DNA from 2 places in the Ferdinandcohnia salidurans genome. Region 2 is predicted to be linked to the other one. Evidence: riboswitches for the same ligand, from Rfam matches in the RefSeq annotation. Region 2 holds a riboswitch; the other holds the start of a gene.
What was found. Region 2 has a riboswitch for thiamine pyrophosphate ahead of tenA (thiaminase II). Riboswitches for the same ligand answer to the same signal wherever they lie in the genome.

Region 1 (4,968 bases), on a different contig from region 2:
AAAAAAGCCATAAATCCCAACACCACGCAGATGAGGAAGAACATGATCATGAATTTCACCGAATGGGAATTAAGAAAGAACTTTCTCTTGTAAAAGCGCAACCTTGGCATTTAATTGTACCGGTGTTTTTACTTTTAGGATTATCTCTCTATCTACTATGGGAAAACGGCAGATCACTTGGTGCTCAAACGGTCTTTGAAGCTTTTTCAATGGCCGATGCAACTTTTGTCATGCTGCTGGCTGTATTTATCACACTCATTTTCACTTTTGTGTTTTATGTGATCCGAAAGCAGAAATTACATGAAATTATGTATCATTTTTACGATGGTGGAAACCAAATGATGCAGGCGATTACCCTTCTCATTCTTATTTGGGCTCTTACTTTATCTGCTGAGGAACTCGGATTTTCCGAATTTATTAGTTCCACTTTAGGGTCATTTTTACCAGGATTTTTAACACCTGCGACGATTTTTCTAATCGGGTCAGTTGTTGGGTACTTTATTGGTTCCTCTTGGGGAACTTGGGGGTTATTTATGCCGCTTGGAATTGCTTTGGCCCTATCAACTGGTGCCTCCATCCCACTAACCGTCGGAGCTGTTTTTGCGAGCGGTGCATTTGGAGCTTTGACTTCCCCACTTGGTGACACAACGATAACTACGGCATCAATTTTAGATTTAGATCTAGTTGAGTATGCACAATATAAATTGAAGGTTTCATCAATAGGGGGAATCATCGCTGTTGTGTTATATATCATTGGTGGATTAGTGTTCTAAAAAAGACTAAACATACAAGTTTAGTCTTTTTTTAGGTATTAGAAGTTTCGTTCTTGATATGTTTTGAAGGCGGGATTTTTTAATACGATTCCAACAATGATAAATCCAAAAATAGATCCCACAATTGAGCTGAAAATAAACGAAGGTATGAAACCAAAAATGGCTGCATCCTGTCCAAGAATAAGTGTGGCAATTGGGTAACAAGCTATTGCCCCTAAGAACCCTGTTCCAATTATTTCACCTGTCATTGCCATTGAAGCCTTCCCCGTTTTGGAATATAGGAATGCTGCTAAAAAAGCCCCTATCATACTCCCTGGAAAGGCAAACAAAGAGCCAGTTCCAAGCATGTTTCGAAGTAAGGACACAGAAAAAGCTTGAAGCACGGCATATGCTGGACCTAAGATAACCGCTGACAAGACATTAATAAAGTGCTGCATAGGAAATACCTTTGTGAAGCCTATTGGTATGGCAAATAAATGACTTGTAACTGTTCCGATAGCGACAAGCATTGCTGTTAACGTCATTTTTAGTGTTTTACTCAAGATGAATCCCCCATTACTGATTTAATTCATTACCAAACCGCCGTCAACAATAAGGTTTTGACCTGTTACCCCTTTACCCCAAGGTGATGCAAAGAAAAGAACTGCGTTTGCTACATCTTCTGGTGTTGTTACTTTTTGAAGTGGTGTAGATTCCTTAATCAATTGGAAAACTTCTTCAGATGTTGCAGAACTCGCATCAGTTGTTTGAAGTAATCCTCCAGAAATCATGTTTACGTTTATTCCATATGAACCAAGGTCTTTTGCCATGTTCCGAGTGAATCCTAAAAGTGCTGCCTTGCTTGTGTTGTAATCATGGTAAGCAACAACAGGATTTTGAAAGAGATTCGTACCAATTGTTACAATACGTCCAAAACCAAGTTCCTTCATGTCTGGAAGGGCTGCTTGTGTTGTGTGTAATGCTCCTTTTATTGCTCCTTCGAGTTGTGCGTGAAAATCCTCCCAAGAAATATTTTCTGCGTTCTTTCTTGCGATTGGGTCAAAACGAAAATTGATTAAGGCATTATTTACAACGGTTGTTATAGGTTGATCAAAATAATTTTTCGCTTTAACAAATAGGCTCTTTACTTGTTCACGATTCCTTACATCAGCTTGAATGGCAATCGCATTTTTACCAATTTCTTCTTGTAGAGAACGAGCTTTGTCTTCACTTTGAAAATAGTTAATTACCACCTTTGTCCCTTCATTAGCAAAAGCTTTTACGATTTCCTTTCCTAATCCACGTGCACCACCGGTAACGAGAATAACCTGATTTTGTAGTTTCATTCAAGTAGCCTCCTCATATAGTAAATAAGAACAACGCAAAAAAGCCAGTTCCACATAAATGGACCTGGCTTAAGGTATCAAGAGAAAATGGACATTTTCCACTCTACTTTCCTCCGCCGGTATAATCCGGATCAGGTCCAAAGGGTTAAAAAACGCACGCTTTTCTCTCAGCCCAGTCGGGCACCCCTAGTAGTTTACGAATATTCTTTCTATAAGGATAGTATGTACTTGCAAAAATGTAAAGGTATTTGATGGTTTCAAGATTCTAAGATTCATTATATGGTATAATATGGATAACAGTCTGAATATTCTATTTATAGAAAGGAGTGCTGGGATGTTATTTTACTTAATGATAGCTCTATTTGCAGTAGGAATCGGCGCGGTTGGTTGCGGTATCTTTATGTTTTTTGTGAAAATGGAAAAGAAAAAGGCGTTTATTATAAGTTTAATAGGATTATTCATTATTGTTGTGACCATGAGTTCTGGTAATCTTCGCCCCTCCTATGAGAAAGAAACTTCAATAATTATTCAGGAAGTATCAGTATCATCCGAAAAAAATGGAGATGGAAAGTACAGTTGTAATGTTAGTGATCCTTACTCCGTGTATCAGTTTTATAGCGAAGATAAAAAAGAGGTAGAGGATTTTTGTGCTCAATTTAGTAAAGGTGAAACTTATGAAATCAAATACCAGTTTAAATCTGGTAAGTACACCATTTTAGGAGTGATTAAGTAAAGGCCGGGAAATTCCTGGCCTTAAATATATTTACTACCTTCTCTAACACTTAGCTTTGGCAATGTTGTATCATTTATAAAGTGACGGACTGAATTAGGGTTTGTCTTTGAGTACTCGCGCAAAGCCCAGCCAATTGCTTTTTGGATGAAAAATTCTTTACTATTAGCGTTGGCTTTTATGTATTTGTAGAGGATGGTTTCATTTGTTTCTTCCTTATATTTTAACTGAAAAAGAATGGATGAACGTGTAAGCCATAAGTGTTTCCCAAAAGCCCAACCTTCAATTTTTTCTTCTATTATACTAGGTGTTACTTTAGCTATATTGCCAACTAGATGTGGAGAAAGAACATCGACAGTATCCCACCAGGATTTTGTAATAATGAGATTCTCTATAAAAGGTAAATGGCTACTATCAATCCTTTTAATAGATTTAACTAAGTAATCCTGTGCAGCATATTGGTATTCCCGTTCATCCTTCATCCACAACTGTGTGACAAGTTCAAGATTTAAATCCTGTTTTAAAATACCTGTTTCTTTATAGAAATCACGTGTTAATTGTCTTCTTAAAGGTGTTTTTATCCCAAGGAATGGAAAATGGTTTTTCATATACTTTTGCATCGGTACTGCGTTTTCGGGATTACTATGTTTTTCGAATATCGTAACGAGATGGTTTAAATCGTCCATTGTATTGCTCCTTTAAAAGATTCGATATCCTAATTGTACTTGAAGCTCCTTTTATTACAAAATAAAAAAACTATCTTTTCTATGTAAGAATACGTACGAAAAGACAGTTTTTTGAATTCGTTACTGTTACTGCATTTTAATAGGAGTTACGACTGCAAATAGGTTTTCTGTTGGATTGTTGAGGTTGACTTCAATTACTTTATACCCTTCACTATCCTTGTAATCATTTGTCACTGGTGTTTTAATCTCGTTGCTCATTTTCCGTACTTCCCTTCTAACATTTTTCTCACACAATAAGTAGTATATGATGAGGTTATGAAAATGTGCTTCCTTTTGAAAAAAATTTTTTTCACCTCACAAATTTTATTTAAAGGTTTGTCCATCTAGTAGTTCTTAATAACAGATTTCACCTATATATTGTATTAATAGATTTCATTAAAAGAAAGGTGGTTGCTATATTGATCGAAAATTCATTTTATACACAAGAATTCCATGGACCCTATGAACTATTTAATTTAGGAGATTTCAAACTCGAGGAAGGTGGCATCATTCCAAACTGTCAACTCGCCTATGCTACATTCGGAGAACTTAACGAAGCAAAAGATAATGCTATTGTCATTCCTACTTGGTTTTCTGGTACAAATAAAGCCTATGAACCATATATCGGCGAAGGACGAGCATTGGACCCTTCTAAATACTTTATCGTAATCATTAACCAAATTGGAAATGGTCTTTCAAGCTCACCTCATAACAGCCCTGCTCCAATAAGTATGTCAGATTTCCCAGATGTAAGAATTGCTGATGATGTACGAGCTCAGCATCAATTCCTTACTGAAAAATATGGTATCAATGAAATTGAGTTAGTTGTTGGCGGGTCAATGGGAGCACAACAAACATACGAATGGGCAGTTAGATATCCCGATATGGTTAAACGTGCTGCTCCGATTGCTGGTACTGCCAAGAATACGACACATGATTTCATCTTTACGGATACACTAATCGAAGCGATTACTTCAGATCCCGGCTGGAACCATGGAAACTACAAGTCTTGTACAGAAGTGGTCGACGGATTAAACAGGCATGCTAAAATATGGGCTGTTATGGGACTTAGTACAGAATTTTACAAACAGGAAAAATGGCGTCAATTTGGTGTCAATTCTGTCGATGAATTCGTCAACGGCTTTTTACAGCCACTTTTTGCAGCGATGGATCCAAACGCCCTATTAACAATGGCGTGGAAATGGCAACGAGGTGATGTAAGTCGAATGACAAATGGAAATCTTGAAGTAGCACTTGGAAGAATCCAAGCCAAAACATTTGTTATGCCAATTGATGAAGACATGTTCTTCCCACCGCGTGATTGTGAAGCAGAACAAAAATTGATAGCTAACAGTGAACTTCGTGTAATTAACAGCAATTGTGGTCATTTTGGCTTATTCGGTGCAGATGGTCCT
Region 2 (4,968 bases):
AGTGGTAATGAGATAAAGGACGGCAATCAAAGAATACGTTTAACACTCGCTTATAATACGTATACCAATGTTGGACAGAGAATCCCTATGATACGCCAAGGTTCTGGTCATGCGTACAACTTGTATTTGGATAATTCCACTCATCATGCGATTTTAGAGAATGTTACCGCAATTGCTGAATTCGGTACAGATACACTTTCACGAGCACTAAATGCTAGAAATGGTGCCTCAATTGCAGCAGATACATCTGTATTCAATGACATTAACGAGCCAATCACAGGTGCGGAAATTCAGGGATTAGATACTAAAAATATGGATGCCCAATGGGCTGATTTATTCCAAGCAGCTTATAATAGAAACTTAATTGTAAACTCAAAAATCTCCAATCAATATGGAACGTATACAGGAAGCAGTTGGGACAACAATGGGGAAAATCTATTTACAAAAGGATTTACATGGCATGATAAATCTACGATTGGAAATTGGGCATGGTCTTCTCATATTGTTGGAAGTGAAAATATGAGTAAAATGAACCCACCAACTGATCCATTTGTCTTTGAGTATAACTATGACGAGAAACTCCCTTATACGTATAACGTGGTCCCATTAGACAGCGTTGTTCCAACACTTACAAAATATGCAGGTGTGAACAAAGTAAATATGAGCCCTATCGCCTGGTTAAAAACTGACTACACCTCTAACAGCAAAGGGCAGTAATAGAAAAACGATTTTGTAGGCTCAGAGAGACAGGTTCCGTGATCCGGCTAGGTCACGAACCTGTCCCCTTGACCCTGCTTTGTTCTAAGAACTTCCCTATATCTTCTCGACTTTCTTCATAGTAATTATTAAACAAAATGGGAAAACTAACTATGTTTTAATAGGGTAGTAACTATCCCTACTGCTCTTATACATATAACTACTATTTTGTTTAATATTCTATTTAGAAAGGAGTGGATCTAAGATGGAACAATCAAATGAACATTTGCCATTTCTAAAATTAACCGCAACTGAGGTATCTAATATTTGGTCTTCGTTTTTAATGAGCAGTATGCAACAAAGACTATTTGAATATTTTTTGGTAAGTACGGAAGATAGTCATATAAAACACATTGTTGAAAAAATGTTAATTCAATCTGAAAAGAATCTTGATGAACTTAATGATATCTTTAATAAAGAAAATCTTTCTGTCCCTCTTGGTTTTACCGATGAAGATGTAAGTGTGGACGTGACCAAAGTATTTTCTGATATATTTATTTTGAATTTTTGTTTCGATTTAACACATCTCGCGATGAGTACATATCCTATTGCATTATCAGATTGCCCAAGAAGCGATATTCGGAATCATTTTCAAGGTAACATTACGTTTTCTGTAAATATCCAGAATGAAATTGTAGACCTCATGTTATCCAAAGGCGTATATTTGAAACCTCCACAAGTAGCAATCGATAGTGAGGTGGAATATGCTAAAAACTTCATGTATCTCAATGGTTTTATTGGTAGTTCAAGACCTTTAAACGCTGCTGAGATAGCTAATCTTTCAAGGATTATCTATAGGGGACAGTTTTCAAAGATGATTTTTGTTACTTTTAGTAAATTAGCCCAAAAAAAAGATTTGAAACAACACTTTGGAAAAGGCAGAGATGGGATCGAAAAAGTTCTACATTCACTTCAAGAAGTTCTTGAAGAAGAAAATATTCCGATTTCAGCTTCAGGAGACTATCAAATTTCGAATATAGAGATATCTCCTTTTTCCGATAAATTAATGTTGTTTTTTGCTAATACTTGTTTAGGTATATTCTGTTTTACTATGGTAAATCAAGCTATGACTTCCAGTTTACGAACGGATATAGTTGCAAAATTAGATAAAATATCAGATGATATGAAAAAGTTTTATGGAATGGGCTTACTGTTAGCGATAAAAGAAAAATGGTTTGAACAACCTCCCCAAGCAGTAGATAGAAAAGTATAAGACTAGTTAGCCTAATAAAGGACTAGGAAATTTAATTTCCTAGTCCTTTTTGCACGATAAAAAATCTTCATGTTTTCACATTGAATTATATATATATAAATGATGGAATTATTAATGGACTTAAATAAGATTTAATATCCGACAGGAGATGATTTTTTGAGCACATTCAATCCCGACAAATTATCGGTCGAATACAGGGATAGCGTTACTGCTACAGCACCCATTATTCCAAGATATTACACACTAACACACTCTGATACAACTGCCGAATTATTTTTAACAATAGGCTATCATTATGCCTGGGATAAAATTAATTCGATGAGAGATGAAGTATTAGGTGAATGGAGAACAGATGGAAGTCACTTCCATTACCAGGTTTATTTATATATTGATCAAGGAGAATATAACCTACAAGTTGCAGCAAAGCGAAATGAAATCTTTAGACGTGAATTGCCACTTGCCTTAACAGCTATTCGATACGGAGATCGATTTTTATTCAATGCTTACCCTACTCTTGACCACGCTCCCATCATAGTTACCTTCACTTCTGCCTATCCTCAGTTTGCTAGACATGAAAATTGGGCTACTTTCCAAGATTATTCCATATGAAAGAAATCGAAACTTTGTGGAAATTTTATTACGAAAAAAGGTTCCGTGACTGAACATGTGCACGGAACCTAACCACTTGTCCTATAGATTAATCGGCCACTCCTCAAGATTTTCGGCCATATCCCAGAACATATATTCAAACATACTCGTTTTGACGACGATTTCTTCAAGTACTGCTAAATCTCGCTCTGGTTTTCCGCTTGCGATTTCATTGATAAGCTGCTTACAGTCTTCCGCTAACGCTGAAAACTCATCGGATGAATACATTTTCACCCATTCCCCATAGAATTCATGCTCAACTGCTCCAGGCCATTTGACGAGCTCTTTTCCAATAAAGTTATAGCTCCATGCACAGGCTAGGACTGCAGCGACAACATTTTCTACACCACCAAGTTGCGCTACATTCAACATGTAGCTTGTGTAAGATGTTGTAGTTGATGCAGGTCTAGTCGCCTCGAGCTCTTCTGGAGATATTTCAAACTTTGCGGCATATTGGCGGTGAAGATCCATCTCCATCTCCAACGTACCATGCAAAAGGTTTGCAAAAATGGACATCGTTTTTAAATCCGGGGCCTTCGCACTCCCCAACGCAAAAAGTCTGCAATACTCAATCAGGTACACATAATCCTGCTTCATATAATGCTTAAACTTTCCTTTTCCAACCAACCCTCGCCAATCCCTTTCACGAAAGGATGCTCCAAATACGAATTCCAAATAGGCTCCACTCGATTCCATAAACGATCAGTAAAAAGACTGCTCACTTTCTTGTCCCCTTTCTCCATTTGACCTTGGGGGAGATAAAAAAAACCCATCACTAGTGACTAGAAATGGGTTAGGCAATATATATCGTTTGTTTACACATAACGTGCCAACTCCACTTCCCTACGCTAGTGTTACCTAGATCAGGTTCAAAGGGTCGATATCTCTATCTCTCAGCACAAACATGCTCCCCTAGTCGAATTGTTAGATTATTAAGTTACTAGATACTAGTTAAACATAGCGGATACGAAAAGGCAAGTAAGACATGTCCATTTATCCCGCTTGAGTCAATGGACATGTTCCAGCATCCCGTAAAAAAAACGAGTTGGCATTTATAGCCAACTCATTTTTATCTTAATCATCAAACAATCAATTCATATACTTTGCAACCAGCGCATAGCATCTTTCCCTTGTCATAGTTGCTTGGGTAGCTACATATTCTAAGGTTTCCGTCGAGCCACCTTTATATTTCAATGATGATTCTTTTGCGGTTTCATCTCTATGTTTAATCCAATTTCGTTGTTCTTCTCGTAATTGATTCATTTGTTCAGAGTCAAGCTGTTCATTTAACATTCCATAAATCTCGTTCAATTTTTCATCCCACTTTTTATACCTTGCCGCCTCTTGTTCTTCCAATTCTGCCATTGTTGCTGTATCTTCGGCGTTTCTATCTGCTTCTTCCATTTTATTTAATTCTTTAAGATATGCATCCTTCATACCTTCGGTTATTTCATTCTTGTTACTAGATTTCGATGTCTCGTCATGTTCAGTCGTAGATGGTTCTTTAGATGTCTCTTCTTTGTTTTTAATCTGAGTATTTTCAGGACTCTCAGATTTATTTATTTCACCAGACTTCTCATTGGTAGCTGGTTTTTCCTCTGTTTTTAAATTCGTGCTAGTTTCTGATTCTTCGTTTTCTGGTTTAGCATTTGCCTCATCCGTTGAGTTACTACAAGCAACTAACGAGAAAAATGCTATGATGGTCATTACAGTTAGTAATCGCTGTTTATTTTTCATTACACTGCCTCCTCTACTAAACAGTATATCATAAAATTTTCCAGTAGTTTTTAAGAAAGTTCAAATTATTTGTTAAGCAACTCTCACCTAACCCAAACAAAAAACACTCACATTTGTAAGTGTCCTAAAGACTATATTGTATTCCCTTTTTTCTTAGCATCTGCATCCAAACCAGCACCAATCGCAATGCCGATGCTCATCCCAATCGGCAACCCTAATGCAATATTATCAAAAATCGTTAATCCAAACACCATACCCAAACTCATACCTATAGACATGTATAATGTGAGATACATCCCTTCAGGTACCAACTTATGTTCCTTTTGAAGATGTGCAGCAATTCCTTTGATCACTTGTTTATGATGTTTACTGTCCTTATCAATTTCATCGTCATTCGCTTCCAGTTGAGTAAAATGATTCTTTAAATCAACTAGATGTTGCTGACACTCTTCACAACTTGCCGAAAAAGAATCCAGCTTTTCAACCACTCGTTCACATTTATTTAAATCAAGCTTTTTTGAAAGTTCATTACTTATGGTACTCCTTAGTTTCTCTATATTTGTTTTAATGTCATCTACATGATTTTCCACTATACCACCGCCTAATGGGATCTT

Region 1: another riboswitch for thiamine pyrophosphate. It lies ahead of ACFSFW_RS05480 (3-oxoacyl-ACP reductase); the one in region 2 lies ahead of tenA (thiaminase II).

What each region holds. Positions count from the first base shown of each region.
Region 1 is NZ_JBHUEK010000007.1:519,279-524,246, forward strand. It holds gene ACFSFW_RS05470 (Na+/H+ antiporter NhaC family protein) at 1-773, shown strand, start outside; gene thiW (energy coupling factor transporter S component ThiW) at 812-1,315, opposite strand; gene ACFSFW_RS05480 (3-oxoacyl-ACP reductase) at 1,337-2,098, opposite strand; TPP riboswitch at 2,190-2,296, opposite strand; gene ACFSFW_RS05485 (hypothetical protein) at 2,433-2,831, shown strand; gene ACFSFW_RS05490 (DNA alkylation repair protein) at 2,852-3,514, opposite strand; gene ACFSFW_RS05495 (hypothetical protein) at 3,641-3,772, opposite strand; gene ACFSFW_RS05500 (alpha/beta fold hydrolase) at 3,973-4,968, shown strand, end outside.
Region 2 is NZ_JBHUEK010000023.1:8,148-13,115, reverse strand. It holds gene ACFSFW_RS14395 (pectate lyase family protein) at 1-717, shown strand, start outside; gene ACFSFW_RS14390 (DUF3231 family protein) at 962-1,969, shown strand; gene ACFSFW_RS14385 (staygreen family protein) at 2,126-2,578, shown strand; partial or broken gene tenA (thiaminase II) at 2,660-3,360, opposite strand; TPP riboswitch at 3,441-3,541, opposite strand; gene ACFSFW_RS14375 (lysozyme inhibitor LprI family protein) at 3,707-4,354, opposite strand; gene ACFSFW_RS14370 (glycine zipper domain-containing protein) at 4,486-4,944, opposite strand.